DNA from 2 places in the Mesorhizobium sp. M1428 genome. Region 1 is predicted to be linked to the other one. Evidence: predicted binding sites of a transcription regulator. Region 1 holds the regulator's gene; the other holds the start of a gene.
The links. The regulator PhoB, encoded in region 1, activates phosphate uptake and scavenging genes when phosphate is short. The targets are predictions, from matches to a motif close to TGTCATNNANCTGTCAT.
Positions count from the first base shown of each region.

Region 1 (15,227 bases):
CCAACGCCATCATTCCGTTGCCGACGGCAAAGCCGGATTTTGGCATCGTCGCGGAAATTCCTGAATCCGGGATCGAAACCGCCGGTGCCGCTCCCGCAGAGGCAAAAACGCAGGCTACCGAGGTGCAAGGGGCTGCCCAGCATCAGTCGATCGAAAAAGCGGTCGGAGCGCGGCCGGTGAGAGTGGTCGGGCCGGCCTTTTTCCCGGCGGACTGACCAAGGCAGGCGGCGGTCCGAGACGGCGAACGGCTGGCCAGATAGCCTCTTCAAGGCCTGGAGGCGCGCGTCGACCGACGTCGCTGGTTATTCGCAGACCATGCGGGCCCGTTTGCCGGGCTCGCTGACGTTCCTGCAAGTTAGCGGCTTCGTCGGCTCCGGCGACGGCGGGTTGACGGCAACCCTCCTCCGTGGCGCTGCAACCGAAGCTGCGCTCCTGCGCACCGCCAGCCTTTTCGGCGTTTGCGGCGCCACTGGAAAGACGTCGGTCTCCAGTTGCGACTGTTCGGCTTGCGCCTGCGGCGAAGGCCGGTCCCAGAACCGGCGAACATCGAGCGGCTTGGGAATGATGACGGTGCCGTCATAGCTGCGCGCGCAGCCGCTTCCCAGAGGCAGCGCCAGGCACAGGAAGACAGGCAGAATCCGTCGAAACATCAGCAACACCCCTGCAAGCTTATAACGCTGCTTCGGCCTGACCGACAACCGGCGGAATAGGGCGGAGGGAGTAGATACGGTGAAGTAGAAGTCTTCGCACTTCCAGTCGAAGGCCTTGCTCGAAGATCGAGCGCCGGGTCGGGCGCGGATGGAGGTCCAGCGCGAGTTAGAAACGTGCGATTCGTCAACGCTTCCAGCGTAAGGCCATGGTGCGATCGCACCATACCAAAGCCGCGCTCAATCGCGACAATGGGATTCGAAGTTCCGCTCCTCCAGTTACGGGCGGGAGCAGCGACCGCCGGCAAGAAACAGGGTCAGATTTACCCCAACGGACCTGTTTAGGCGATGGCGCGGCCATGACACGCTCTGGCTGCATGCAACGCGCTCCCGTCCGGCTTTTTTCTTTTCAAGGCCGGTGGCTGCGATCGCCGAGCAGACGATGCCGGGCCGGAATTCACGCAAGCTGCTGATTCCAACGGCAAAGCGCGGCCCACTCCGACAAAGGCCGCAGCCGCTCCTTCTTAACCCCGGCTGGACGACGTTACCGGAGCGACATGAAACTGTCATGCGACTGTAATAATCGGGGGCTATTGGCCTCAGCGGGCGCCGGAGGTATGGCGCCGAGAGACCATATTCCGACAAGGAGCAGGCCACATGAGACATTTCATCCGCTCGGCGGCCGTTGCGATTGCAATGGCTGCGGCGACGACCACCCTCACCCTGTCCGCCGCGCTCGCCGCGGACATCTCCGGCGCCGGCGCCACCTTCCCCTACCCGATCTATGCGAAGTGGGCCGACACCTACAAGAAAGACACCGGCGTTGGCCTTAACTACCAGTCGATCGGTTCCGGCGGCGGCATCAAGCAGATCAAGGCCAAGACCGTTACCTTCGGCGCTTCGGATGCGCCGCTGAAAGGCGAAGAGCTTGAAGCGTCCGGACTGGCTCAGTTCCCGATGGTGATGGGTGGCATCGTTCCCGTCGTCAATCTCGAAGGCATCAAGCCTGGCGAGTTGGTTCTCGACGGCCCGACGCTGGCCGACATCTTCCTCGGCAAGATCACGAGCTGGGATGACGCAGCGATCAAGAAGCTCAATCCAGACGTCAAGCTGCCTTCGCAGGCGATCGCGGTCGTTCACCGTTCCGATGGTTCGGGCACGACGTTCAACTTCACCTATTACCTCGGCGACGTCAGCGCGGACTGGAAAGAAAAGGTCGGCGTCGACAAGGCCGTGGAATGGCCCGTTGGCATCGGCGCCAAGGGCAATGAGGGCGTTGCCAACAACGTCTCCCAGACTGGCGGCGCGATCGGCTATGTCGAATACGCCTATGCCAAGCAGAACAAGCTCACCCACACCGACATGATCAACAAGGACGGCAAGAAGGTCGAGCCTGCCGCGGCGGCGTTTTCGGCGGCAGCGGCCAATGCCGACTGGAGCTCGCAGCCGGGCTATGGGGTGATCCTCGCCAACGAGCCGGGCGCCGAGTCCTGGCCGATGACGGCGGCGACGTGGATCCTCCTGTACAAGAAGCCGGACGACGCCGCGACCACCGGCGAGGCGCTCAAATTCTTCGCCTGGGCGTATGACAAGGGCGACGAGATGGCGGGCGAGCTGGACTACGTTCCGATGCCCGACAAGGTGGTCGAGAGCGTCAAGGCGATGTGGGCCAAGGAAGTCGTCGGCAGCGACGGCAAGCCGCTCTACTCGGCTATGTAATCTCCTCCAGGGAGGGCGTCGACGGCGCCCTCCCTGTTGCCTTTAATCGCGAGGACCCAATGACCATCGCTTCCGATGCCATGCCATCATCCGCAGCAGCCCGGGCCAGGGAAGCTACGGTGCGGCGCTTCGCGCTCACAGATGCCATATTCCGCGGTCTCACCCGCGCTTCCGCAATTCTTGTGCTGGTCATCCTCGGCGGTGTCGCGATCTCGCTGTTTGCCGGCTCATGGCAGGCGCTGTCCTCCTTCGGTTTTTCTTTCCTGACGACTGAGAGCTGGAATCCGGTCACGGAAAAATTTGGCGCACTGGCGCCGATCTACGGCACCCTGGTAACGGCGGCCATCGCCATCCTGATCGCGGTCCCGATCGGCATCGGCATTGCAATCTTTCTCACCGAGCTCTGCCCGCGCCCGCTCAGGCGCCCGATCGGCATAGCGGTCGAGCTATTGGCCGGCATTCCCTCGATCATCTACGGCATCTGGGGCCTGTTCGTGTTCGCGCCGTTCCTGCAGACGACGATACAGCCCTTCATAATCAACATCTTCCACGGCGTGCCGGGACTATCCAGCCTTTTCGCCGGCCCTCCTTACGGCATCGGCCTTCTGACCTCGGCGCTGATCCTCGCCATCATGGTGCTGCCCTTCATCACCTCGATCACCAAGGACGTCTTCGATACGGTGCCGGCGGTGCTGAAGGAATCGGCCTACGGCATCGGCTGCACGACATGGGAAGTGACCCGGCGCGTGGTCATTCCCTATACCCGCATCGGCATCATGGGCGGCGTCATGCTTGGCCTCGGCCGGGCGCTCGGCGAGACCATGGCGGTGACCTTCGTCATCGGCAACGCCCACCGCATCAGCGCCTCTCTGTTCGCGCCGGGCACGACCATCTCGGCCACCATCGCCAATGAATTCACCGAAGCCGACGGCGATCTCTACACCTCCTCGCTGGTTTCGCTCGGCCTGATCCTGTTCGTCATCACCTTCCTGATCCTTGCCGCCGCCCGCTATATGCTGATGCGGATCGACGCCCGTACGGGAGCCTGACCGATGTCGACATCCTCATCGCTCCACAGCCGCCGCAAAGCCAGGAATTCGGTGATGATGGCGCTTTGCGTCGTCGCCGCCGGCATCGGGCTTGCCTGGCTGGCGCTCATCCTCGGCGCGCTGGTCTATAAGGGCACGGCCGGGCTTTCGCTTGCGGTCTTCACCGAGATGACGCCACCACCGGGCGAGGCCGGCGGCCTGCTCAATGCCATTGCGGGAAGCCTGCTGATGACGATCATCGCTGTTGTCGTCGGCACGCCGATCGGCGTGCTGGCGGGAACCTACATGGCCGAATATGGACGTTTCTCGCGCATCACCACCGTCGTCCGCTTCATCAACGACATCCTGTTGTCGGCGCCGTCGATCATCATCGGCTTGTTCGTCTATGAGTTGATGGTGCGGCCAATGGGGCATTTCTCGGCCATTGCCGGCGCCGTTGCGCTTGCCATCCTGGTCATTCCGGTGGTCGTGCGCACCACCGAAGACATGCTCAACCTGGTGCCGAACGCATTACGTGAAGCCGGTGCCGCGATCGGCGCGCCGCGCTGGGTGGTGATCCGTTCGGTCGCCTACCGCGCCGCATTATCCGGCATCGTCACCGGCATATTGCTGGCGATAGCGCGCATTTCCGGCGAGACGGCGCCGCTGCTCTTCACCGCGCTCAACAACCAGTTCTGGAGCAGCAATATCAACGCGCCGATGGCCAGCCTGCCGGTGACCATCTTCCAGTTCGCTCTCAGCCCTTACGAGGAATGGCAGCAACTGGCGTGGACCGGCGCACTCATAATCACCCTGACGGTTCTGGGCTTGAGCATCCTCGCCCGCAGCCTTACCGGACGCAGAGAGGACAGATGACACAGATGTTGTCCCCGGACATGACGATGACCGAAACGGTCGCCGAGAAGACGAAGATCGAGGTCAAGAACCTCAACTTCTACTACGGCCAGAGCAAGGCGCTAAAGGACATCAGCCTGTCGCTGCCCGAGCGCAGCGTCACGGCCTTCATTGGGCCTTCGGGCTGCGGGAAATCGACGCTGCTGCGTGTGTTCAACCGCATCTATGAGCTCTACCCGAAACAGACAGCCGAGGGCCAGGTGCTGCTCGACGGCAAAAACATTCTCGACCGGTCGCAGGATCTCAACCTCCTCAGGACCAAGATCGGCATGGTGTTCCAGAAGCCGACGCCGTTCCCGATGTCGATCTACGAGAACATCGCCTTCGGCGTCAGGCTCTACGAAAACCTCGGCAAGTCCGAGATGGACGGCCGCGTCGAACAGGCGTTGAAGCGCGCCGCGCTGTGGAGCGAGGTCAAGGACAAACTCAACGCCAGCGGCTTGAGCCTGTCCGGCGGCCAGCAGCAGCGGCTCTGTATCGCCCGCACCGTGGCCGTGAAGCCGGAAGTCATTCTGCTCGACGAACCGGCGTCCGCACTCGACCCATTGTCGACCGCCAAGATCGAGGAACTGATCGACGAATTGCAAGCCGACTACACGATCGTCATCGTCACCCACAACATGCAGCAGGCGGCGCGCGTGTCGCGCCAGACCGCCTTCATGTATCTGGGTGAACTGGTCGAGTTCGACCGGACCGAGAAGATCTTCACGTCGCCCCGCGAGAAGCGCACGCAGGATTATATCACCGGCCGCTTCGGCTGAGCCGTTCCGATCATGCATATGAGGACAGGACCATGGGCGAACACACAGTCGCTTCTTTCGACGAGGATCTCGAGCAGATCAGCAAGCTGATCCGCGACATGGCCGACCTCGCCGGTTCGATGGTCGGCGGGGCGACCAAGGCCCTGTTGAATTCCGACAACGTGTTGGCGCAACGCGTCGTTTCCGACGACGCCATCATGGATGCGCGTCAACGCGAACTGGACGACCGCGCCATCACCCTGATCGCCAAACGCCAGCCGATGGCCCACGATCTTCGCCATGTGGTCGGAGCGATCCGCATGGCCGGCGACCTCGAACGCATCGGCGACCTTGCCAAGAATATCGCCAAGCGTGTGAGTGCGGTCGGCCTCAGCGTCACGCCGCGCGACTTGTCGCATTCCATCGACGCGATGGCGCAGCTGGTGCTCATCCAGGTGCAGGGCGTCATCGAGGAGTATGCTGCAGGCGATGCGGCCGCGTTGGCCAAGCTGCGTGCCGCCGACGAGCGCATTGACGTCAAATACACGTCCGTGTTCCGCGAGCTATTGACCTACATGATGGAAGATCCGCGCAACATCACCGCTTGCACGCACCTGCTGTTCTGCGCCAAGAATCTGGAGCGGATCGGCGACCATGTCACCAACATCGCCGAAAATGCGTATTATGTGCTGACCGGCGAGCAATTGCCGGTCAATCGTCCGAAGCAGGACGAAACGACAATGTCCGCGCCGGTGACATGATGGGGGTGCCCAGCTGATGATCGCACCACGAGTAATGGTGGTGGAGGACGAGGAGCCGTTGGGTGTGCTGCTCCGCTACAATCTCGAATCCGAAGGCTACCAGGTCGAGGTGGTGACACGCGGCGACGAAGCCGAGATCCGTTTGCAGGAGAATGTGCCCGACCTTCTGGTGCTCGACTGGATGATACCAGCGGTTTCCGGCATCGAGCTCTGCCGCCGGTTGCGGGTGCGCCCCGAAACCGAGCGGCTGCCGATCATCATGCTGACCGCGCGCGGCGAGGAGAGCGACCGGGTGCGCGGTCTTTCGACCGGCGCCGACGACTATCTGGTCAAACCGTTTTCTACACCGGAATTCATGGCCAGGGTCAAGGCGCTGCTGCGCCGCGCCAAGCCGGAAGTGCTGTCCAGCGTGCTGAAGGTCGGCGACATCGTGCTCGATCGCGAATCGCACAGGGTCTATCGCAAGAAGAGCGAGATCAGGCTCGGACCGACCGAATTCCGGCTGCTGGAGTTTATGATGCGGCATCCGGGCCGCGTCTTCTCGCGCAGCCAGTTGCTCGATAATGTCTGGGGCGAGACGATCTACATCGACGAACGCACAGTGGACGTCCATGTCGGCCGGCTGCGCAAAGCCGTCAATAACGGCCGCATGCCGGATGTCATCCGCACCATCCGCGGTGCCGGTTATGCGATCAGGGAAGATTGATCCGCCTGGTCAGGCGACGTTCTTTCGGACGCCGGGCCTCATTTGCGCGCCCGGCGCGAAAATCTCCTGGTCGACGAAGCTTAACGCCCGCATCGCGCAGCCTTCGCGGATCAGCGGCAATTCGTTCGGCTCAGTGTCGAAAGAGATCGAGCCGGAATGCTGGCCGCCGGCGGTCTGTGCGATTGCCTTGCGCAAGGCCGGCTCGATCAGATCGAAGGCGGCGGCACTGGCGCCGACCATCGCGACCGGTGCCGGATCGATCAGCGCGAACAGCGAGCCGAGACCGAAACCCAGCGCTTCGCCGGCCTTGCAGTAGGCCTCGCGTTCCGGCCCATCTTTCTCGCGCGCCCGGGCCGCCAGGGCGCGCATGTCGGCGTCGCTGACGTCGGCGACCGGTTCGCTGTCTTCGCTCATCTGCCTGGCGTTGCGCCAGATGGCGTAGTTGCCGGCATAGGCCTCGATGCAGCCGCGTCGTCCGCAACGGCAGAGCGCGCCGCCTGGACGATGGATCATGTGGCCAAACTCGCCGCCCGAGGAATGCGTGCCGGTGAACAGCTCGCCCTTCAACACTAGCCCCATGCCGATGCCATGCGAAAGCAGGATGGCGATGAAGTCGTCGCGATAGCGGTCCGGCTTGCGCCAGCGCAGAGCCACCGCCATCATATTGCAGTCGTTCTCCACCGTTGCCGGGATGCCGAATTCGTCCTCCAGCATGTCGGCAAAGGCAATGTCGGTCTGCGGCGTGATCGGCGACCACAGCATGGCGCGTGCAGGGGAGTCGGTAATGCCCTGGATAGCTAGGGCGATGCGGGCGACACTGCGGACGTCAAGGTCTGGATCCTCAAGTCGGCGCCGGACGATGGCCATGCATTCGCGGATCAGTTCGTCGCGCGGCATGGTCAGCGTGTCCAGCCGGCGCTGTTCCTCGGCGACCACCTGTCCCGCATAGTCGATAATGGCGGCCGACAGGAAATTCAGCGACAACACCACGGTCAACACCGCCGCAGCTTCCGGGTTGAGGGCGAGGCCGACCTGCGGACGACCGCGTTTCAACGAAACGGGCTCGCTTGCCTTGCTCTCGGCGAGGATGCCTTCCCGTATCAGGTCGGAGGAGATCGCCGATATGGTCGAATGGCTGAGGCCGGTGGTTGCTGCGATCTCAGTACGCGATGGCTGGCCGGCCCGGCGCACCGCCGAGATCACCATCGCCCGGTTGCGCCGGCGCAAATCGTCATGGCGGATTCCGACCGACATCGTTTTGCTTTCCTCCCGGTTGCCGCGGCCGCTCATGAACCGGAAGCCGTCGGTAATGTCCGACAAACAGTGTCGGATGCAGGCAAATAGTGTCAGATGCGGGTGGCGCTGTCATCGTTTATTCCGACGCTCGAAAAAACTCGCAAAGTCATCAAAATCCATCAGAATCGATGTTGACAGCAGCCGGAGATCGGGCCAGTATTTTTTCGAGGCTCGAAAAAATTAGAGCTTCTAAGCTGGTCTTTGAGCCAATTGGTCACGCCGTACGCGGCGCAGGGAGGATATGATGAAGAAATTCACGACCGCCATTCTGGCGGGTGTCGCCATGACGCTGGCGCTGGCGTCGGTGGCGCAGGCTAAAGACAAGGTCATCGGCGTTTCCTGGTCGAACTTCCAGGAAGAGCGCTGGAAGACCGACGAGGCCGCAATGAAGGCGGCCATCGAGGCCGCCGGCGACAAGTATATTTCCGCCGACGCGCAGTCCAACCCCGGCAAGCAGCTCACCGACGTCGAGAGCCTGATCTCGCAGGGCGCCAACGCACTGATCATCCTTGCGCAGGACGCCTCGGCCATCGGGCCGGCCGTGCAGAAGGCGCTGGACGAAGGTATTCCGGTTGTCGGCTACGACCGGCTGATCGAGAACAAGGACGTCTTTTACCTGACCTTTGACAACAAGGAAGTCGGCCGCATGCAGGCCCGCGAAGTGTTCAAGGTGAAGCCGGAAGGCAACTACGTCTTCATCAAGGGCTCGGGTGCCGATCCGAATGCCGATTTCCTGTTTGCCGGTTCGATGGAAGTGCTGAAGGACGCTATCGACAGCGGCAAGATCAAGAATGTCGGCGAGGCCTATACCGACGGCTGGCTGCCGGCCAACGCCCAGAAAAACATGGAACAGTTCCTGACGGCGAACGACAACAAGGTCGATGCAGTGGTCGCGGCCAATGACGGTACTGCCGGCGGCGTCGTCGCAGCATTGACGGCGCAAGGGTTGGCTGGATCTGTTCCGGTCTCGGGCCAGGACGGCGACCACGCCGCGCTGAACCGCATCGCGCTCGGCACACAGACTGTGTCGGTGTGGAAGGATGCGCGCGAGCTCGGCAAGAACGCCGCCGAGATCGCCTCGCAACTGGCCGACGGCAAGCAGATGACCGACATTGCCGGCGTGAAGGATTTCACCACGCCCGGCGGCAATACCGTCAAGTCGCTGTTCCTGACCCCGGTCGCCATCACCAAGGATAACCTCAACGTCGTCATCGACGCCGGCTGGATCAAGAAAGAAGAGGTCTGCGCCGGCGTGGCGGCGGGCACTGTTGCAGTCTGCAACTGAGCCGACGTTTCCGAGACGTCCGAACGCCGCGGCCGCTCGCCGCGGCGTTTTTTCAACAAGAGTTGTTTTTCCGCTTCCGGCGGATAACTTCTAGGCCGCTTCCGGCATCCGCGGCAGACGGCAACCCGGCGGGAGAAACATGATGACCGACACGACTTCCAACACGCCGGTCGACAGCACGGCAGACCGGGCGCGTGAATCCGAGCTCGGCATCGTTGCCCGATTTCTCAAGGCAACCGAACTCGACACGCGCATGCTCGGCATGGTCGGCGCGCTGCTGGTCATCTGGGTCGGGATCCACATACTCTCGGGTGGGCTTTTCCTCACGCCGCGCAATCTCTGGAACTTGTCGGTGCAGACCTCCTCGGTCGCGATCATGGCGACCGGCATGGTGCTGGTCATCGTGATGCGCAACATCGATCTTTCGGTCGGCTCCGTCGAAGGCGTGATCGGCATGGTGATGGGCGTGGCGCAGGCCGAATTCCTCATCCGCGTCATGGAGTTCCAGCTTGGAAATCCCTGGATATGGATCATCGCGCTGGCTGCCGGCGTGGCGCTCGGCCTCCTGATCGGCGCGTTCCAGGGCTTTATCATCGCCTATCTCGAGGTTCCGGCCTTCATCGTGACGCTGGGCGGCCTGCTGGTCTGGCGCGGCATGGCATGGTTGATGACGAGCGGGCGCACCGTCGCGCCGCTCGACGCCACCTTCCAGCTCATGGGCGGCGGGCCGCGTGGCTCGATCGGCGCAACCGCAAGCTGGATCGTCGGCATTCTCGCCTGTGTGGGCGTCGCCTTCATGCTGCTCAACGGCCGGTCGCAGCGCAAGCGGTTCAAATTTCCGCTGCGCCCCGTCTGGGCGGAGACCCTGCTCGGTGTTGTCGCCTGTGCCGCCATCCTCGGCGCTGTCTGGATCGCCAATTCCTATCCCTGGCCGATCGGCATCGTTCGCCAGTACGCCCAGCGGAACGGCATCACCCTCCCCGAAGGCGGGCTGTTCATCGCCCATGGCATCGCCATACCGGTGCTGATCGCTGTCGCAGTCGGCATCGTCATGACCTTCATCACCAAACGCACCCGTTTCGGCCGCTATGTCTTTGCCATTGGCGGCAACCCGGAAGCGGCGGAACTCGCCGGCATCAACACGCGCTGGGTGACCATGAAGGTGTTCATGATCATGGGCGTGCTGGCCGCGATCAGCGCGGCGATTGCTTCGGCCCGCCTCAATGCGTCGACCAATGCGCTGGGGACCCTGGACGAACTCCTGGTCATCGCGGCGGCGGTGATCGGCGGCACGTCGCTCGCCGGCGGCTCCGGCACAGTGCTCGGCGCCATGCTCGGCGCGCTTTTGATGCAGTCGCTGCAATCCGGCATGGTGCTGCTCGGCATCGATTCGCCGCTGCAGAGCATTGTTGTCGGCGCCGTGCTGGTGGTCGCGGTGTGGCTCGATACCGTCTATCGCAAACGGGTCTGAGCATGATCCCGCAAGGTGGAAACCGGTTGTCGGACAAGATCATGCTCAAGCAGGATCTATAGGGAGGAAGAACAAGCATGGCAGACAAGACCGCTCCCACGCCGCTGATCGACATGCGCAACATCTCCATCGCCTTCGGCGGCATTCGCGCCGTCGACGATGCCTCGGTCGATCTTTTCCCGGGCGAAGTGATGGCTTTGCTCGGTCACAACGGTGCCGGCAAGTCGACGTTGATAAAAATCCTGTCCGGCGCCTACAAGCGCGATGCGGGCCAGATTTTCGTCAACGGCGAGGAGGCTTCGATCTCCAATCCCCGCGACGCCAAGAAGTACGGCATCGAGACGATCTACCAGACGCTGGCGCTGGCCGACAACGTCGATGCGGCCGCCAACCTGTTTCTCGGCCGCGAGCTGATGACCGGCTGGGGTACGCTCGATGACGTCGCCATGGAGGCCGAGGCGCGCAAGGTGATGGGCAGGCTCAATCCGCGTTTCCAACGCTTCAAGGAGCCGGTCGTAAAGCTTTCAGGCGGCCAGCGGCAGTCGGTTGCGATCGCCCGCGCCATCCTGTTCAACGCCCGCATCCTGATCATGGACGAGCCGACGGCGGCACTCGGGCCGCAGGAGACGGCGCAGGTCGGCGAACTGGTCAGGCAGCTCAAGGCCGACGGCATCGGCATTTTCCTGATCAGCCATGATATTCACGACGTGTTCGAGCTTGCCGACCGCGTCTGCGTCATGAAGAACGGTCGGGTTGTCGGCACGGCGCGCACGACCGACGTCACCCAGGACGAAGTGCTCGGCATGATCATCCTCGGCAAGTGCCCACCCGGCGCCCTTCCGGGGCCGGGAGCCCTGAAGATTGCCGCATGAATGAGAATTAGCCGGCTAATCACAAGCCGCCAAAATGTGCCAGCCGTCACCATGCTTTGGCCTCGCCATTGTGTTGGCGTCGGGACTTGCCCATAAAGAGCCGAACCGTCCACGGGACGTATCAGCCATTGAAGAAGCTTTTTCCGACTGTCGCTTTTATCGCCGTCGCGCTGATCAGCCTGACGATGGCGGGTTTTGCGTATTTTGCCACCCAGGAGGCGGCCCGCATTAAATTCGACGCGACGGCGGACGACGCGCTTAACCGGATCGAAAGCCGCATCGACCTGGACCTGTCGCTGCTGCGCTCAACCCGGGCGCTGTTCGACGCGCGCAATGGCGGTATCTCGCAAGGCGAGTTCAAGGCTTTCTTCAACGCGCTCGACATCAACAATAATTTCGCCGGCCTGCGCGGCATCGGCTTCCTCCGCCTGGCGAAAACGGGCAACGAGGCGGCGGTCGAGCGCGACATCCTGCACGATCACGGCGCAAGCCATCCGATCTATCCCGACACGAACTTACCGTGGCGCACGCCCATCGTGCTGTTCGAACCGCTGGATCCGTCCAACAAATCCAGCATCGGCTACGACATGTTCACCGGGCCGGCGCGGCGCGAGGCGATCGAAAGGGCGATGGCCGACGACCAGCAGCACGCCAGCGGGCTGGTGCAGCTCGGCAAGGATACGGGTGCCGCGCAGACCTTTACCGGGTTCCTGGTCTTCGTCCGGCTCAATGTCGAAACCGCGCCGGACGCCGTGAACGCGTCGAGATCCTCGACTGCCGGCTTCCTTTATGCGGCCTTCCGCGCCCGTGATCTGTTCCAGGCCGCGCTCAGCCGGGCACCATTGCTGCCGGTCAATACCGAGATCTATGACGGCACGGTGGACAGCGACAACCTGCTGTTCCAGTCGGAAACGCCGCCTGTTTCGGGCCTCGGCGACAGGCTGCTAGTCACCCGCAAGATCACCGTCGCCGGCCGGCCGTGGGTCGTCCTGTTCAGGCCGACAAGTGCTTTCTCGCAACCTTCCTCGCGCGCCATCCCGGTGATGCTCGGATTGTTCGGACTGCTGCTTGCGGGCGCCATCGCGCTGGTGGCCCGCTATCAGGAGCGGGCCTATGAGGCGGTCTCGCTGCTTCACGAAACGACCGAAAAGAGCCTGCTGGAAAAAGACCTGATGCTGCAGGAGATGAAGCATCGCATCAAGAACTCGATCACGCGGGTGCTGGCAATCGCGCGCCAGACAGCATCGCACACCACCGACGTCCAGGAATTCTCGGCTTCTTTCTCGGCCCGGCTGCAGGCGATGGCGGCTTCCCAGGACATGCTGACGCGCTCACGCTGGCAGAAAGCCGATCTCGGCGACCTGCTGCGCATCGAGCTTGGCCAGGTGTTCGGCAGCGAGCTTCCTGAAGGGCTGTTGTCGGGACCGGAGGTTCTTCTTGACGAAAAAACGACGCAGGCACTCGGCCTCGTTTTTCACGAACTGGCGACGAATGCGCTGAAGCACGGCGAAGCCGGCAATTCAGTCGGTGCGCTGAAGGTCGACTGGTCGCTCGAAGGCCGCGGCGGCGCCCGGACATTGGCTCTCAACTGGCGTGAGGCCGGTCAGAAGAAGCTCGAGACACCGGCAAAGAGCGGTTTTGGCACCAGGCTGATCGATCTCAATGTCACGCGCGAATTGCGTGGCACAATCAGGCGCGATTTTCACGAAGATGGCTTGAACGTGGAAATCAAGGTTCCGCTGCCGGCCTGAAACCGCCGTCTCGTGGGCCGCATCGCGACAGCGCCTTGGAGGTGCAAACGCGGAGACAGGTGGCCTGTCTCCGCGTTTGCTGTTCGCCTGGAGCTCGAAACTAGTTGCAGCGAGCTGTGTAGATCCGGCCGTGACGATCTCTGTACTGGCAGTAGCCATTTTGCAGACGGCGAACGAGCAGACCGCCAATCGCACCAGCGCCGGCGCCGATCAAAGCGCCCTTGCCGCCGCCGACAGCGCCACCAATGAGTGCGCCGCCCACAGTGCCGATACCCACGTTCTCTTCCGTGGTGGTGCAGCCGCTGACCGCAACCACGGCAACCATGGCAATAATCATCTTCCGCATGGAGTCATCCTCACTTTTGTCCTCACTTTAATAAGCTCCAGCCGCCATTTAGCACGAAAGTACGGCCTTCGCCCGCACGATTTCATTGTTGATTAAGATAGTCTTTTTCGGGGCGTGCGCCGTTCGATGCTACCACGAACTTGGAAATCTCCAAGGACGCATCGTTTCAAGCCGATCAAGCAGAGGCGAGTTCGATTCAGATCAGTTGGGACGCGGCGGTCAGAACGATCGCGGCCATAAGCGCGACGGCGGCGAAGCGGAGGGGCGAAGCACGAGGCGCGGGCGCTGCGGACGCGTCGGGATCCTGAAAACCGCCCATCGAGACGCGAGCGGCCTGTTCCAGTCTGTTCAAGTCGGCAGCCGTCAAGGCCCATTCCTTTCATTTTGTGCCAAACTCAATCGATGTCCGGCGGATCGGCACGTTCGGGCAGGATCGGACTTTATGGTGAACAGTCGGTTAAGATTTGGCGATGCGCAGCATGTCTTCTCGCGGCGACCGCCGTTCGTTCAATCCGTCTCGAAATTGCCGTGTGGAACGACAAGGCGGTATTCGAGGCGGTTCCCGGTGATCTCAAGTGTCGCCGTTCCATTCAATGAAGTGGGCACGACGCGTTCGAGCGCGACGCTGCCAAAACGTTTCTCGCTGCGCTGATTGTCGTTGGCTCCGATCACTTCGGCCCATGTCAGTGACAGCGCAGGCTCGCCAGCGGAAGCTGCCGTCAGATCGGCCGTCACCTCGACGAAACCGTCGCTGCGCGACAGTGCGCCATAGCTGACCGAATTGACGGCGAGCTCATGCATGGCCAAGCCGATGTGCAAGGCGGCATTGGGGTTGAGATATGGATTTGCGCCGCGGAAACGCAGGCTGTGCAAGGGATCCGCGCCGTACCTGCCGACCTGACCGGAAACCAGCTCGCGCAGCGACGCTCCCCGCCAGTTGGATGACGTAACCAAATCCTGCGAGGAGGCCAGCGACTGCAATCGGCCCCGGAAACGCGTCAGGAAATCGTCAATGCTGCCGGAATAACGGCCCGTCTGGGTGGCGATGCTCTGGATGATGGCCAAAAGGTTCTTGGAGCGATGACTGACTTCGCGCAGCAGCGCCTTCAACGTCTGCTCCCGGCGTTTCTGCTCGGTTGTTTCGACCATGGTGGTCACGACGCCCTGCACCGCGCCGGTCTCGCTGCGGTCGGCGTCTATCCACACCTGAAACCAGCGGGCGCCGTCATCGGCCGGCACGCTGAGTTCGAGATGTTGAGGATTGCCGGAGACGATGACGTCGTGCTTGGCGGCGCCGATACGCTCGGCCTGCGCCGACGGCAAGATGCCGTTGTTGTCGGAGGCATCGGAAGTCCATGGGGCGCGCATGTTGCGCGCCCACACCGTCTTCATCTCGCGATCCTGGTACAGGACGGAAATCCCGGCATTGTGCAGTGCATGGAGAAGGGCCCGGCCAAGCTGCATCCCGCTTTCGGCGGGATGCAAAGCGATGATCTCATCACTCTGGCCGCGGTCTTTCATTTTTCCGACTCTGGAACGCATCGGTCAATTTGCTCAACCCATGTCGGGCTGAACGGCTCGCGGAAGAATGGGTTCCAAAAGGAGGAGCCTCGTATCAAGCCTTAAAAAGCGGTCCGCCGAGCGGCATCCCGTTGGAGGACACTGCCCGGCGGTGGCTGGAAACCGTTTG
Region 1 is NZ_JAMYKT010000017.1:48,189-63,415, forward strand. Features, by position in the region: gene NKG60_RS22460 (DUF2865 domain-containing protein) at 1-215, shown strand, start outside; gene NKG60_RS22465 (hypothetical protein) at 303-650, opposite strand; gene pstS (phosphate ABC transporter substrate-binding protein PstS) at 1,305-2,366, shown strand; gene pstC (phosphate ABC transporter permease subunit PstC) at 2,426-3,415, shown strand; gene pstA (phosphate ABC transporter permease PstA) at 3,419-4,270, shown strand; gene pstB (phosphate ABC transporter ATP-binding protein PstB) at 4,267-5,070, shown strand; gene phoU (phosphate signaling complex protein PhoU) at 5,103-5,810, shown strand; gene phoB (phosphate regulon transcriptional regulator PhoB) at 5,827-6,516, shown strand; gene NKG60_RS22500 (ROK family protein) at 6,526-7,770, opposite strand; gene xylF (D-xylose ABC transporter substrate-binding protein) at 8,057-9,097, shown strand; gene NKG60_RS22510 (sugar ABC transporter permease) at 9,240-10,568, shown strand; gene NKG60_RS22515 (ATP-binding cassette domain-containing protein) at 10,646-11,440, shown strand; gene NKG60_RS22520 (CHASE domain-containing protein) at 11,569-13,191, shown strand; gene NKG60_RS22525 (YMGG-like glycine zipper-containing protein) at 13,292-13,537, opposite strand; gene NKG60_RS22530 (hypothetical protein) at 13,734-13,904, opposite strand; gene NKG60_RS22535 (sensor histidine kinase) at 14,045-15,079, opposite strand.

Region 2 (15,227 bases), on a different contig from region 1:
CGGCGGCTTCCGCCATCGAGCCTTTCAGGAATTCCGGCAGGCCGGCAAGATCGGCCTCATCGAGGAATAGCGCCCAGTCGCGCTCGTCGGCAAGCACGTTCTGGCCGAAATTGGTGCCGAGCGACGACAATTCCTCGTTGATCGATGCCAGCCGCTTCTTGCCTTCGGCGTCGAGCCTGGCGCCGGAGCGGACGAAGTTTTTCCAGGTCTTTTCCAAGACCCGCAGCGTTTCGGCATCGAGCTTCAAAGCCTCGCGGCGCTGATAGAGGTCGTCGATGCGGGCAAACAGGCCCTCATTCATCGAAATCGCCGAGAAATGCCGCGACATTTTTGGTGAGATGTCGCGCTCCAGCGCCTGGATCGCCTCATTGGTGTGGGCGCCGGCGCGGCACCAGAAGATCGACGAAACATGGTCGAGAGCCTCGCCGGCGAGTTCGAGTGCGGCAAGCGTATTGTCGATGGTCGGCGTCTCGCCGTTGCCGGCAATCGCCTCGATCTCGGCCTCATGCGCCTTCAGGGCCGCGTCGAAGACCGGAGAAAAATCGCCGTCGCCGATGCGCGTGAAATCAGGCAGGCCGAGCGGCCCTTGCCACGCGGTCAGCGGATGGGCGGCGAGGTCGACGGTGGACGGCATGGGCAAACTTTCGCTGAGTGGGTGGGGGAAGCGGATCGTCACCGATGTAAGGCGCCGGCCGGCTCCACGCAACAGCGCGCCCCGTTCATGATTTCCTCAGTAGCCATCGCAATTTTCGGCGATCGCGGCTTGCGAACTGGCGGTGATTTGGTCGTTGGCGACCGCAAAGGTCTCCTGCATCAGCATGTCGTTGCTGGGAAAATCATAGCAGGCGATCACAGTGGTGACGCCGCCCTCCGATTTCTCGATCCGGTGGCGGATTTCGGCCCCGGCGACGGCGCCTTGCCACTCGGCGATCGAGGCGATGAATTCCTGCTTGCTTTGCACGACGCCGAGGTCGTCGAGCTTGATGCGGACGTTGTCGGCGAGCAGGTCCGACAATTCGCTGCGGTCGGCGACGAGCAGTGCCGAATACCAGCGGTCGATGATCGCGCTGTCGTCGGCACGGGCGAAATCCGCCGAGCAGAGCAGTGCCGCAGCCGCGAACGCGTCCCGAAGTCGCACCATGCCCAGCCTCCTACTCCGTGTCGGGCCGCTCGAAATCGCCGGTGTCCTTGTTCATCACCCAAAGCTCCCCGGTCGAAATATCGAACCAGGCGCCGTGAAGTGACAGCCGCCCCTTGCCTTCGAGGATCGAAACACAAGGGAAGGTGCGCAGATTGGCAATGGAATAGCGGATCGAGATGCGCTCCAGTGCCGTCTGGCGCTCGGTCGCGGTCATGAAGGTGCTCGACGATACGGTCTCGGCCGCCGGCGCGATCAGGCTCATCCATTTGCCGATGAAATCACCCGGCGACAACGGCGCGGCCGTGGTGTCGAGTGCCGCGCGGATGCCGCCGCAGCGGCCGTGACCCATCACCACGATGTTCTTGACCTTGAGGCTCTGCACGGCAAATTCGAGCGCCGCCGATGTCGAGTGGAACTGATCGTCGGGCGCATAGGGCGGCACCAGATTGCCGACATTGCGCAGCACGAACAACTCGCCTGGCCCGGCATCGAAGATCGCTTCAGGCGCGGCGCGGGAATCGCAGCAGGCGACGATCATCGTTTCCGGTGCCTGGCCCTCCCGCGCCAGCGCGCGATAACGCCCGCTTTCGGTGAGATACCGACCGCTCATGAAGTTGCGGTAGCCGGTGAGAAGATGCTCGGGAAGGTGAGGCATGGGCAGCGATGGGAGCCTTTCCGGGTTAAAGGCACGGTTCAATCCCGAAAGGCTCTAGCGCATCGGCCCGAAAATCGGAACCGATTTTCGGAGGGCGGGATGGCGTGGTTTCGACGTGCCAGCCCGTACTTTGCATACGGGTGAACGAACGGCGCCATTAATCGGCCTCAGAACCGCAGATTGGCGCCGGCGCGCAGCAGAAGCCAGTAGAACAGGCCGGTCGCGCCAACCGCCAGCAGCATCGCCAGGAAGAAGCCGCTAGGACTCTCGGCAAATGGCAGTCCGCCCGTGTTCATGCCGAAAATGCCGACGATCAGCGTTCCCGGCAAAAGCAGCGCGCTCATCACCGCCAGCGCCTTGAGGCTGCGGTTCGATTCGTCGGCAAGCTCAGCCGCAAGCTCCTCCTGCAGCAGCCTTGCCCGGTCGTTGATCATGACGACCTCGCGGTCGAGCCGTTCAAGGCGCGCAGCAAGCCGGCGCAAAACTTCATGTGCGCCGGCGGAAAGGTTCCAGACGGAACGGTCTTCATCCTGGAAAAGGGCCGCCAGGGCCGAGATCGGCCGATGCAGGGATACGGCAAGGCGGCGCACATCCTTCAGCTGCCGTCTTTCGTCGGCAAGCCGCTCGGTCACGAGATGATCCTCGACCGCATCCAGCCGCTTCGTCGCCGCGGCGAGCCGCAGGCTGGTGGTCTTGCAAAAAGCCATGACCAGCGTTTCGAACAGTTCGAATGCCGTGGCCGGCCGCAGCCCCGCGGCAAGGGCAGTGTGCACTTCCTCCACCGCCGCCAGCGGATGCCGGCGGCCGGTGACCAGCAGCCGCTCCGAGACCGCAAAATGCAATCTGCCGATGGTCGTCGACTGATGAGCGATCTCGCCATGCAGGTCGGCCGAAATGCCGTGGACGACGCCATTCTCATGCGCCAGCACCAGGCTGTCCTCATGTCCTTCGAGGATTGCATGAGCCGACGCCGGCAGCGCGCAGGCGTGGCTGACCCAGGAATGGGCGCGCCGGTCGACAAGGTCGACATGCAGCCAGACCCAGCCGTCCGCTGAGGCTAGCGCGGCCTCTATGTCTCGGGGCGCCAGCGGTTCGGGAGCTTTGCCGGGAGCGGCATGATAGGCCCAGACCAGCCCAGGAGTATGGTGCTGATCGTCCGCGGCAAGCAATGTCAGATGCGATGCGTCATTCATGGCCGCCGCCGAAACAATGCACGTTCAGGTGATCCGGGCGGCGCCGGGGCCGGCGCCGCGACATTCTGGTCAAAACCCTGCCCCCGCTCAGAACACCTGGCGGAAGATGACGAACAACACGAAGGCAAGACAGATGGAGGCCGGAAGGGTCAGTATCCAGGCCATCAGCATGTTGCGCACCGTCGACCATTGCAGGCCCGAACCATTCGCCGCCATGGTGCCGGCAACGCCCGAGGACAGCACATGGGTGGTCGAGACCGGCAGGCCGAGATAGTCGGCCGATGCGATCGTCGCCATCGCGACAAGCTCGGCGGACGCACCCTGACCATAGGTCAGATGGCTTTTGCCGATCTTCTCGCCGACAGTGACGACTATGCGCTTCCAGCCGACCATGGTGCCGAGGCCGAGCGCAAGCGCGATGGCGACCTTGACCCAGAGCGGGATGAACTTCGTCGCGTTGTCGACCGCCTTATGATAGGTCGTCACCGCCTTCAGGTCGTCTGCCTCCATCGGCAGCAGCTTCTTCTTGTCTATCAGCTTCAGCGCTTCACCAATAAGATAGATGTTGTTGCGGGCGTTGCTGACCAGCGTTGTCGGCAGCTTTTCCACGGACGGATAGGGCGACAACATGGCGCTGGTGTCGTGGATGAAGCTCTGCAGGGCAGGCGTGGTCTCGTCCTTCCATGTCTTGGTGCGAACGGCGTCACCGACCACGGTCGCCGCGTCGGTCACGGCGACGCTGGGCTTGACGTATTTGCCGAGTACCGTTTCGACCTGCGTCGCCGCGGACTTGTAAGCTTCGAGATAGTTCACGTCCGGTGTGCGGTTGAGCGCGAAGGCGGTCGGCACCACGCCGATCAGGATGAGCATGATGAGGCCCATGCCCTTTTGCCCGTCATTGGAGCCGTGGGCAAAGCTGACGCCGGTGCAGGTAAAGATAAGCAGCGCGCGGATCCACAGTGGCGGCGGCGCGCTCGACTTGGGCGCCTCGTAGAGCTCGCGGTTCCTGACCAGCAGCTTCATCAGCAGAAGCAGCAGCGCGGCCAGGCCGAATCCGACCAGCGGCGAGATCAGAAGCGACAGGCCGACATTGGATGCCTGTGACCAGTCGACGCCGCTGGTGACGGAGCCGGCCGGGGCCATGAACTGGTTGGCGAGACCGACGCCGATGATCGAACCGATCAGCGTGTGCGAGCTCGAGGCAGGCAGGCCGAGATACCAGGTTCCGAGGTTCCACATGATCGCTGCGACCAGCAGCGCGAAGACCATGGCTAGCCCCGCGCTCGACCCGACCTGAAGGATCAACTCGACCGGCAGCAGCGAAATGATGCCGAAGGCGACCGCCCCGCTGGCGGTAAGCACGCCGAGGAAGTTGAAGAAGCCGGACCACATCACCGCAAGCTCGGCCGGCATGGAATGCGTGTAGATCACGGTTGCCACCGCATTGGCGGTGTCGTGGAAACCGTTGACGAATTCGAAGCCGAGCGCGATCAGCAGCGCCAGCCCAAGCAGGATCCACGGCACCGCGACGGTGCTGGTCAGGTCCTGGCTGAGCGCGTAGCCGACATAGGCAAGGCTGCCCAGAATGATGGTGGCAAAGGCCGGCAGAAACCATTTGCCGGTGCCGTTTGGCCGGTCAAGCGGATGCTCCGGCCTTGGAATTCCTGCCTCGCTTGAAACAATATCGACCATATCCCACTCCTCCTGCGTTGCAGCAAAGAATGGGAGGACGCTATGTCGGTACAATGAAGCCTGTGTGACGGCAGGCACTTTGGGTTGACGCAAACGGGCGATCGAAGCGACCGAGGCAACTGAACCCGGCCGGCGCATTCCTGGACTATTCCGCTATCTCCAGCAGCGTCGATATCAGCAGCCGGCGCTCTTCGGCGGAGAGAATGTCCGAGCCGAACAGGTTCATGCTGCGAAGCCCTTCGATGGCGAGATAGCAGACCAGCAGCGCCCTGAGGTTAGGAGTCTCCCCCTTCAGCTGCTGGAACAGCTGCCGCCTGAACGATTTTATCGGCGTCAGGAAATCGGGATCCTCGGCAATCGCCGAAAAAATCCAGGACGCCGACGGTTTCGACTCCTCCGCATGCTCGGCCGAAAGCCTGATATAGGCCGCAAGCGGGCTCTCTCCGCTGACGCCGTTGGTGCGGGCGGCCTCAAGCGCCTGCTGGAACGCACTGAGGTAATCCTCCACCAGCGCCTGCATCAATTTCGCCTTGGTCGGGAAATTGTAGAGAAGACCACCCTTCGACACGCCGGCACGGCTGGCGACCGCATCCAGCGACAGGCTGCCAGGACCCGTCTCGCGCGCCACGGCGGCGGCGGCGGCGAGAATTTTCTCGCGCGAATTTGCTCTGCGGGCCTTCATCAAGCGTTCCCCATTCATTAGCTTAGGCGGAATTGACAAGACCGTCCAGACGGTACAGTAAGATCGCCGTCATTTGAAATTGGGACCAGTCACAGGTATGTGTTCCGGTCGTCCGACCGTTATGCTGGGCCATGGCCGAGGGAACTGTTCGTGATCAAGCGCTTCATCATCGCCTTCATTCTGCTCGTGCTGGTGTGCGGCGGCATCGTCGGCTTCAACCTGTTTCGCGACAATGCGATCAAACAGTTCTTCGCCACCATGAAGCCGCCGGCCACGACCGTGTCGACGGTCATCGTCAAACCGATGTCCTGGACGCCCGGCATCGAGGCGATCGGCACTGTCAGTGCCGTGCGCGGTGTCGACCTCACGGTCGAAACCGCCGGCATCGTCAAGGACATCCTGTTCCATGCCAATCAGAAAGTCGCCGCCAACGCCGTGCTGCTGCAGCTCGACGATGAAGTCGAGCGAGCCGATCTCGTGGCGTCGAAGGCGCAAGCCACATCCGACCAGACGACGCTGATGCGCGCTCTCGAGCTGCAGAAGCGTGGGGTCGGTACCGACGCTACGCTCGACACGGCACAGGCAGCGGCATCGGTCTCCGCTGCGCAGGTAAACAAGCTGCAAGCGGTGCTCGACCAAAAGCAGTTGACGGCGCCCTTCAAGGGCACCGTCGGTATTCCGAAAATCGACCTTGGGCAGTATCTCACACCCGGCACCGCCGTCGTGACCTTGCAGGACATGGATACGATGCGTGTCGATTTCACCGTGCCGGAGCAGCAGCTTCCGCAGCTGAAGATCGGACAGACGGTACGGCTCGGCGTCGGCGGCGACGACATGCCGTTCGCCGGCAGCATCCGCGGTATCGATCCGAAGATCGACCCGACCAGCCGGCTGGTGACGGTGAGGGCGGAGGTCGGCAATCCGGAAGGCAAGCTGACACCCGGTCAGTTCGTCCAGGTGCGCGTCGAACTGCCCGAGGAGAACAACGTGCTGGCGCTGCCGCAGACGGCGCTGACTTCCAGCCTGTACGGTGACTTCGTCTTCGTGGTGCGCCCGGCCAAATCCGGCGAAGCCAACGGGGCGGCTCCCGAGGCGAAGCCGGAGGAAAAGTCGGCTGCAGATGCTGCCAAGCCCGCAGCCGAAGCACCCGCGGCAAAACCCGAAGAAAAGCCGGCCGCTACCCCAGCCAAACCGGCAGCGGAAGCCAAACCGGCAGCGGAAGAACAGAAGCCACAGCTCGTGCTCGCCCAGGTGTTCGTCAAGCCAGGCCGCCACAACGCCGGCCTGGTCGAGATCCTGGAGGGTATCGAGCCCGGCGACGAAGTCGTTACCGCCGGCCAGAACCGGCTCTCCAACGGCATGTCCGTTGCCGTCGACAACACGATCGATCCGAGCAAGCCAGGGAACCAGCAGGCAGCCCAGCAATGAGCTTTTCCGACCTCTTCATCCGCCGCCCGGTCCTTTCGACCGTGCTTGCCTGCATGATCCTGCTTCTGGGTTTTCAGGGCATCTTCAACCTTTCGATCCGCCAGTATCCAGAGGTTGAAGAAACGGCCATCACGATCACCACGGCCTATCCCGGCGCCAGCGCCGACCTGATCCAGGGGTTCATTTCCGCGCCGATCGCGCGTGCCGTCGCTTCGACCGAAAACATCGATTATGTCACGTCGTCGAGCCGGCCGTCCTCCAGCACCGTGACGGTGCAGATGAAGCTCGGCTCCGACCCCGACGTCGCGCTGAACGAAGTCTTGTCGAAGGTTCAGAGCGTTCGCGGCGATCTGCCGGACGAAACCAAAGACCCGGTGATCGTCAAGGGCACCGGCCAGCAGTTCGCGATGATGTACATCTCGATGCAGAACCCGAACATGACGCCGGAACAGCTCACCGAATATATCGAGCGTGTCGTGCGGCCGCGTATCTCGACGGTCGAAGGTGTTGCCGACGTGCAGATTTTCGGCGCCGCCGAATATTCGATGCGTGTCTGGATCGACCCGATCAAACTGGCGGCGCGCGGCGTGACGGCGGCGGAAGTGCTGACGGCCATCAACGAATCGAATTTCCTCTCCGCGCCCGGCGATACCGAAAACAAATATGTGGCTTCCTCGATCACGGTTCGCTCGACCCTGCAGACGCCGGAGGCTTTCGCTGCCCTTCCGCTCCGCTCGAAAGACGGCAATGTGGTGAGACTGCGCGACGTGGCCCGCGTCGAGCTCGCCGCGGTGAGCACCGACACCAGGGTCACCTTCAACGGCAAGCCCGGCATCTTTCTCGCCATCTTTCCGACGCCGGCCGCCAATCCGCTGACCACCGCGGCGGCGATCCACAAGATCGTGCCGACCATCCAGGAGACGCTGCCGCTCGGCATGACGATCGAGATCGTCTATGATTCGACCGAGCAGATCAGCGCGTCGATCGAGGAGGTGTTCAAGACCATCGGCGAGGCGGTCGCCATCGTCATCGTCGTCATCCTGCTCTTCCTCGGCTCGTTCCGCTCGGTGCTGATGCCGATCGTGACCATTCCGCTGTCGCTGATCGGCGTCTGTTTCCTGCTGTTTTCTTTGGGTTATTCGATCAACCTCTTATCCTTGCTGGCCATGGTGCTGGCGATCGGACTGGTTGTTGACGATGCCATCGTGGTGGTGGAAAACATCCACCGCCACATGGAGGAAGACGGTTTGTCGCCGATGCAGGCGGCCTTCAATGGCATGCGGGAGATCTCGTCCGCCGTCGTCGCCATGACGATAACGCTGGCCGCGGTGTTCGCGCCGCTGGCCTTCACCGGCGGTCTGACAGGCGCACTGTTTCGCGAATTCGCGGTGACGCTTGCCGGCTCGGTGGTGCTTTCGGGTGTCGTCGCCCTCACCATCACGCCGATGATGTCGGCACGTATCCTGAGGTCCGGCTCGCACAGCCGTTTCCAGCGCATCGTCGACAATACGTTCGGGCGCGTCGAACACGTCTATGAGCGGCTGGTCACCGGTTCGTTGAACTATCGCCCGGTGACGCTGATGATCGTCCTCGCGCTGGTCGCCACGACCGGTTTCATGTTCACCAAGACCTCGAGCGAACTGGCGCCGGAAGAAGACCAGGGCTTCTTGCTGTCTATTGTGAACGCGCCGCGCTATGCGACGTCGGACTACACCGAGACCTATGTGAATCAGATTCTCGGGCTGGTGAATGATATCCCCGAAACCAGGGCGCGGTTCTCCGCCGTCGCGTTCCAAGGCCCGACGAACAGCGCTTTCGTCGGCTTTGCGTTCAAGGACTGGGCCGAGCGCGCGCGCAGCTCGAAGGAACTTCAGGAAGACATCACTGCCCGCCTTGCCAAGGTGGCAGGCGTCGAGGCTTTCGTCTTCGCGCCGCCGACGCTGCCCGGCTCCGGCGGCGGCCTGCCAATCACAATGGTGGTGCGCTCGACCGGCGAGGCCTCCCAGGTTTACGAGGCGGCCGAGAACATCAAGAACAAGGCGCAGGCCTCCGGTCGCTTCCTCGCCGTGCAGAATTCGATGTCCTACGACGCGCCGGAAGTGACGGTGACGATCGACCGCGACCGCGCAGCGGCGCTCAACCTGCCGATCGCCGACATCGGCCGGACGCTGACCCTGTTGGTCGGTGGCGCCGAGGTGGCGCAATTTGACCGCGAATCCAACAGCTACGACATCATCCCGCAGGTACCGCAGCAATTCCGCGACAATCCCGAAAAGCTGGGCGAGTATTTCGTGCGCAGCGTGTCGGGCGAGATGGTGCCGCTCTCGGCGGTGGTGAAGATCTCGACCAACGCGTCGCCGGCCGCCATCGAGCAGTTCAACCAGTTGAACTCGGCCACGATTTCCGCTCTGCCATTGCCCACCGTCACCACCGGTGACGGGCTGAAGACCATCGAGGACATTGCCAGGGAAAGCCTGCCCGACACGTTCTTCATCGACTATACCGGCCAGTCGCGGCAGGAGAAGCAACAGGGCTACACGATCATCATCGCCTTCGCGGCGGCGGTGCTCGTCATCTACTTGGTGCTGGCGGCGCAATTCGAGAGCTTCCGCGACCCACTGATCATCATGATGGCGGTGCCGCTCTCGATCTTCGGCGCGATCGTGCCGCTTAATATCGGGCTCGGCACGCTCAACATCTACACCCAGGTCGGCTTGATCACGCTGATCGGCCTGATCACCAAGCACGGCATCCTTTTGGTCGAGTTCGCCAACCAGCAGCGTGAAATGCACGGCATGCGGCGGCGCGATGCGATCATCGCGTCCGCCAGGGTGCGGCTGCGGCCGATCCTGATGACGACGGCGGCGATGGCGCTCGGCGTGGTGCCGCTGATCATCTCCAGCGGCGCTGGTGCCGCGGCACGCTATTCGATGGGCCTGGTGATCTTCACCGGCATCCTGGTCGGAACCATGTTCACGCTGTTCGTGGTGCCGATGTTCTACACCTTTATCGCCAGCAAGGACCTGCCGCATCATGCCGAAAAGCCGGATCCGAAGCTGATGCCGGTAATGCCAGATTAGATTCCGCTAATAAAGAAGGCCGGATCTCCGGCCTTTTTTGAGAGCGACGAGAGGCATCGCTCATTTGACGATGACGATGCTGGTGTTGGCCGGGCCGAAGACCTCGACGAGCTGGTAGAAATCGGCGGCGTTGTCTGGATGCAGACGCACCCAGCCATGCGAGGCCGGCTGGCCGAGGCGCTTGATGGCGCTTGTCGCATGTACGGCGTAGCCGCCGCTGAAGAACACCGAATGCGGCATCGGGGCGTTGTCGTATTTCTTCGAATACCACATTTCATGCATGCGGGTCGGCTTGAACGAACCGGTCGGCGTGACGTGCGTCCTGTCGCCGGTCGAGACCTTCCAGGCGAATGTCGGCCGGCCGTCGACCAGGATTTCCATGGTCTGCTGTGACAGCGACACACGCGCGACGATCTTGTTGGCGGCGTGGGCTGCGCCGTTGCCGGCACTGACAAGCAAGGCAGTACCGGTGATGACGGCGGCGGCGATGTTGATGAGCTTGGCGGAAATGGCAGTGCACATGATGTCCCCCTTATTCTGCCGGTCGGGGCCGGCTCAATTCGATGACCGGCTTATCGGGACGTCATGTTTCAAGCCGATTTCGCTAGATGCTCGTTTGTGTTTCGATTCTGTTTCCCGTGGTTAACAGAAAAGGTCCGTGCAAAGCGGCTTGCAGTTGCACGACGTCGTCATGACGGCGGCGTGTTTGCCTAGGCGGATCGGCCAAACCGCGGCACGAATACGCGATTTCTTTTCGTTTGAGAGGAATTCACCTGACTCCGAAACCGAGCTGCAACAAAGCGCGGCTTCGGCGGCATGATCCGGATACAGCGAACAGAGAAAGTTGACCTAACGAAAACAGCCGGCAACGAACGATCGGAAGCCAACACTGTTTTCGCTACGGTCTGGATTGGTCTGGACAGTTTCCAGCCTGCGCGTCGGCCGGCTCAAGCCCCTCTGGCGGGGGCGGCTTAGGGCCGTTGAGGATGCGCGGCGCCTCCGGCAACTTGCAGCCGAGAGGACCGAAGGCCCGCGCCGCAACGGGGGGCTCCGCGGGCGGCGCGGGCGCTTCGGGGGTTCCCCTGAAGTGCCCGCAAATTCCAATCTTGAGGAACGAACAGGATGAAAACGAAATTCGCTGCTTCCGTGCTTTCCGCCCTGCTCTACGTGCAGGGCCTGCTCGGCATTGCCGGCCTCGCCACCGTGCTGCTGAAGGAACGTGCCCATGCCGGCGAAGTCAGCACGAACAGTGATATGCCGTCCGGCCCGTCGCTTCTCGTGGTGCGCTGAGGAAAGAGCATCGGGACTCCAAGAGTGGAAAACCGGTTTTGCGAAAACCCGATGCTCAAGACAAAAGGGTGGCCGTCCTGCATTCAATCGGCGAATTGCGTCGGCGGATCGAACCGGTAACCCGCACCCCGTATGGTGGTGATGGTTTCGGTATCGAGCTTGCGGCGCAGCCGCACGATGCGCGAATCGATCGACCGATCGAAGGCTTCGGCATTTTCGGCGGGCGCGGCGGCGATGATGTCGTCCCGCGTCAGCACCTTGCGCGGGCTGGCCAGGAACAGCCTGAGCAGCGCCACCTGCCCGGGGGACAGCTGTTCTTCCGTGCCCGAGCGGTGCATGACAATTGCCGATCGGAGATCGACGGTCGCGTTCTCCAGCACGATCAGTTCCCCGGCGCTCCTGCCGCGCCGAGCCAGAAGGCCGCCGATGCGAGCGGCAAGCTCCCTGACATTGAGCGGGCTTTCGACGACGTCGGCGGCGCCGAGTTCGAGTGCCAGAACCTTGTCGACCAGATCGGCCGGGCGGCAGATCAGGATGAAATCCGGTCCACCTTCGCCGCCATGTCGCCTGAGCAGGTCGCGCCCCTCCGCCTGGCTGACGCTGTCGCCGACAACCACGACATCGATACCCTTTTCCGAAAGCAGCGATTCGGCTTCCCACGGCTGTCGCGCCGCGCGGACGTCATGCCCGCGCCGCTCGAGATGATCGGCGAGATCGGTCGCGATTACTTCAGCGACGGAAACAAGCGCGATAACGGATCGTGCAGCCATGTTTTTCTACCCCGCATGCGGCAACCCAAGAAGAGTGCTGGACATCATGTTTATACCCAATCTACTTTCCGCTGAAAGCGGGAGCGAAAGCATCGTGCGGGCACGAATTGTCATTGTCGAGGACGAGCCCGACCTGAGGGACGCGGTCGCCGAGTATCTCGGCGCCAGCGGCTATGATGTCGCTACGGCCGAAAGTGCGGCGGCGGCGCGCGACCTCCTGGAAACCCAGTCTTTCCATCTGGCCATTCTCGACATCGCCATGCCGGGCGAGGACGGCCTGTCGCTCGGCCGCTGGATGCGGTCGAAAATGCCGATCGGAATCATCTATGCGACGGCCGCCGGTACCGCGCTCGACCGCATCGTCGGACTGGAGCTCGGCGCCGACGATTACATCGTCAAGCCTTACGAATTGCGCGAAGTGCTGGCCAGGGTGCGCAGCGTGCTGCGTCGCGTTCCTGAGCCGACCGAGCCACAAAAGGCCAAGGCTGAAACATCCGGCGGCCGCCGGTCCGTGAGCTTCGGACCCTTTCACGCCGATCTCGACGGCAGGCTCGTCACCGGCGCCAACGGCGCGGTCATCGACATGGCCAAGAGCGAGTTCGACGTGCTGGAGGTGTTCCTGACGCGCGCCAACCGGCTGTTGACGCGGGCGGCGATCTCCGAGGCGATCGGTTTCGTCGAGGACCCGGAATCGTCCCGCGCCGTCGACATCCGCATCATGCGGCTGAGAAAGAAGATCGAGGCAGATCCAGCCAATCCGAAATTCCTGCGCACGGTGCGCGGCGAAGGCTATATCTTCTCGCTGCCAGCCGGGGAAAACAACTAAGGCCCGGCGGCTTGAGCAAGCCACGGCCAGGAAATGACGGCTGACCATGACAGCTGAAACAACACGCGCGGACGTGCAGGGCGCCAGGCAGGGCGCGGCGATGGCGGCCGTGCATGTGGTTCGCCGGCTACGCGAAGCCGGCGACTGGCAGCGCGAGATGGAGGGTATTCTCCAAACGCTGTGCGAAGCCATGGATTGTCACCGCGGCATCCTGTTTCGCCTGCGCGAACTGCCAGGCCAGGGCTTCGCCCAGTCGGTCGCCGCTTATTGGATTGCCCCCCGGTTTGGCGGCGAACTGGCGTCACCGACAGTCATCGTGCAGTCGGTCGTCGATTCGGACCCATTGCTGGAACGGCTGGCGGAGGACGAGCGTCAAGGCAAGATCTTCGCCGGGCACACACGCGATCTCGAAGGCTTTCTGCGGACGGATTTCGAAAAGCAGAACATCAAGTCGTTCCTGTCGGTGTCGGTCTTTTCGCATGGTAATTTGTGGGGCACGCTGGCGGTCAACGACTGCATCCACGAACGCGAATGGACCGACCAGGAAGAGGCGGCGCTGCACATGGTGGCACTCGCCATCGGCGATGCCATCGAACGGTCGCCCTCCGACGCGCATGCCAGCGACGTCATTCGCCGCACCATGCTGCAGGCCTCGCTCGACGCCATCATCGTCATCGACGAGACCGGCTCGATCATCGAATTCAATCCGGCCGCCGAGAAGATGTTCGGCTATCGGCGCAGCGATATCCTCGGCAAGGACCTGCTCGATACGGTCGTGCCGGAATATTACCGCAAGGGCTATGCGTCGGGTGCCGAATACATGTCGGGCCGCGGCGCGCCGATGGTCGGCCAACGGCTTGAAACGGTCACCCAGAATGCCGCCGGTGAGGTTTTTCCGATCGAGCTGACCGCAACCGAGATGCGCGTCGCCGATCGCCAGCTGATCTTCGGCTCCATCCGCGACCTGCGCGACAAGTTGCGGGCTGAGGAGGAAATCAACCGCCAGCGCGAAAAACTGCACCAGAACGAGAAGATGGCGGCAATGGGCTCGCTGCTTGCCGGCGTTTCGCACGAGCTCAACAATCCGCTGGCCGTGGTTGTCGCCCAGTCGACGCTGCTGCACGAATTCGCCGCCGATCCGCAGACCAAGGTGCGCGCCGAAAAGGTGCGCGCCGCTGCCGAGCGCTGCGGCCGTATCGTCAAAAGCTTCCTGTCGATGGTCCGCCTGCACCCGGCGGCACAGGCCGAAACCGATCTCAACCAGGTGATCCGCGCCGCACTCGAAGTGACCGCCTATGGTGCACGGTCGAGCGGCATCATCATCGACACCGATTTCGCCAGCGGTCCGCTGCTGGCCATGGCCGATGCCGACCACGTGACGCAGGTGGCCGCCAACTTCCTCATCAACAGCCAGCACGCCTTGGCCGGCGTTGCCGGCGACCGCCGGATCAAGGTCCGGACCTTTCGCAGCGACCGCGGCAATCCCGGATTCTCGGTCGAGGACAACGGACCAGGCGTGCCGGAAGCGATACGCTCACGCATATTCGAATCCTATTTCACCACCAAGCCGGTCGGCGTCGGTACCGGCATCGGTCTGTCGATCTCGAAATCGATCATCGAGCGGCACAATGGCAATATCTGGTTCGAGGAGGTTTCGCCGAGAGGTGTGCGTTTTGTCGTGCAGCTGCCGGCGATCGCTGCCGGCGCGGCCGCCGCCGGCGAAGCTCCGTCGCGGTCGAGCGGCTTGCGTCACGCGCTGATCATAGACGATGAGCCGGATGTCGCGGCGTCGCTGTCCGATATTCTGGAACTGATGGGCATCAAGTCGCGGATTGTGCCGGCCTGGGTCTCGGCCGCCGCGACGCTGAGCGGCCATGTGCCGCCGGACATCGTGTTTTCCGATTTGCGCATGCCCGGTACCAGCGGCATAGCCGCCTATCGCGAGCTACTCGCCGAAATGCCGGGTCTGGCGCGGCGCTTCGTGCTTGTCACCGGCGATCTGATCGGCGCGAAAGGCGAGATCGAGGCGCTGCCGGCGCAGCAGCGGCCGCCAATCCTCGAAAAACCGTTCAGCACGCTGGATGTGCGCGGCGTGCTCTCGGCCATTGCCGAGCAGGCCGCTCTGGGCGGCTAGACTCCGCGATCTCCCCCCGGAAGAAAAAAGGCTCCCGGCCGACATTGCGGCGGGAGCCTGACTGGAGTGCTGGAGGGCGCTCGCAAAAAATCAAAAAACGTTCGGCGTATCAGCCAGCGGGGCGGCATTGGCGATCATGCGGACCGGTCGTGCCTTGCCCGACTGGGCAGCGATGACGCGCAGGCAATCCAGGCTCTCGGCGCCCCAGGCCTGCCCCTTGCAGGCAAAATCTATCTCCGGCATCGCCAGGCGCGCCGTCTTGGTGGTGGTTATCGCGCCATCGATGAGGTTGGCCGGCGGGTTTAGTGAGGCGAAGGCCGGACCGACGGTCGGCGT
Region 2 is NZ_JAMYKT010000020.1:24,488-39,714, reverse strand. Features, by position in the region: gene NKG60_RS23980 (M3 family metallopeptidase) at 1-640, opposite strand, end outside; gene NKG60_RS23975 (nuclear transport factor 2 family protein) at 731-1,141, opposite strand; gene NKG60_RS23970 (carbonic anhydrase) at 1,152-1,796, opposite strand; gene NKG60_RS23965 (transporter) at 1,964-2,989, opposite strand; gene NKG60_RS23960 (inorganic phosphate transporter) at 3,077-4,681, opposite strand; gene NKG60_RS23955 (TetR/AcrR family transcriptional regulator) at 4,827-5,363, opposite strand; gene NKG60_RS23950 (efflux RND transporter periplasmic adaptor subunit) at 5,514-6,791, shown strand; gene NKG60_RS23945 (efflux RND transporter permease subunit) at 6,788-9,871, shown strand; gene NKG60_RS23940 (L,D-transpeptidase) at 9,932-10,393, opposite strand; gene NKG60_RS23935 (hypothetical protein) at 10,994-11,161, shown strand; gene NKG60_RS23930 (winged helix-turn-helix domain-containing protein) at 11,245-11,931, opposite strand; gene NKG60_RS23925 (response regulator) at 11,978-12,757, shown strand; gene NKG60_RS23920 (PAS domain S-box protein) at 12,804-14,891, shown strand; gene NKG60_RS23915 (hypothetical protein) at 14,982-15,227, opposite strand, start outside.
Region 2: the regulator PhoB is predicted to act here: its motif matches at 4,735-4,751, upstream of NKG60_RS23960 (inorganic phosphate transporter).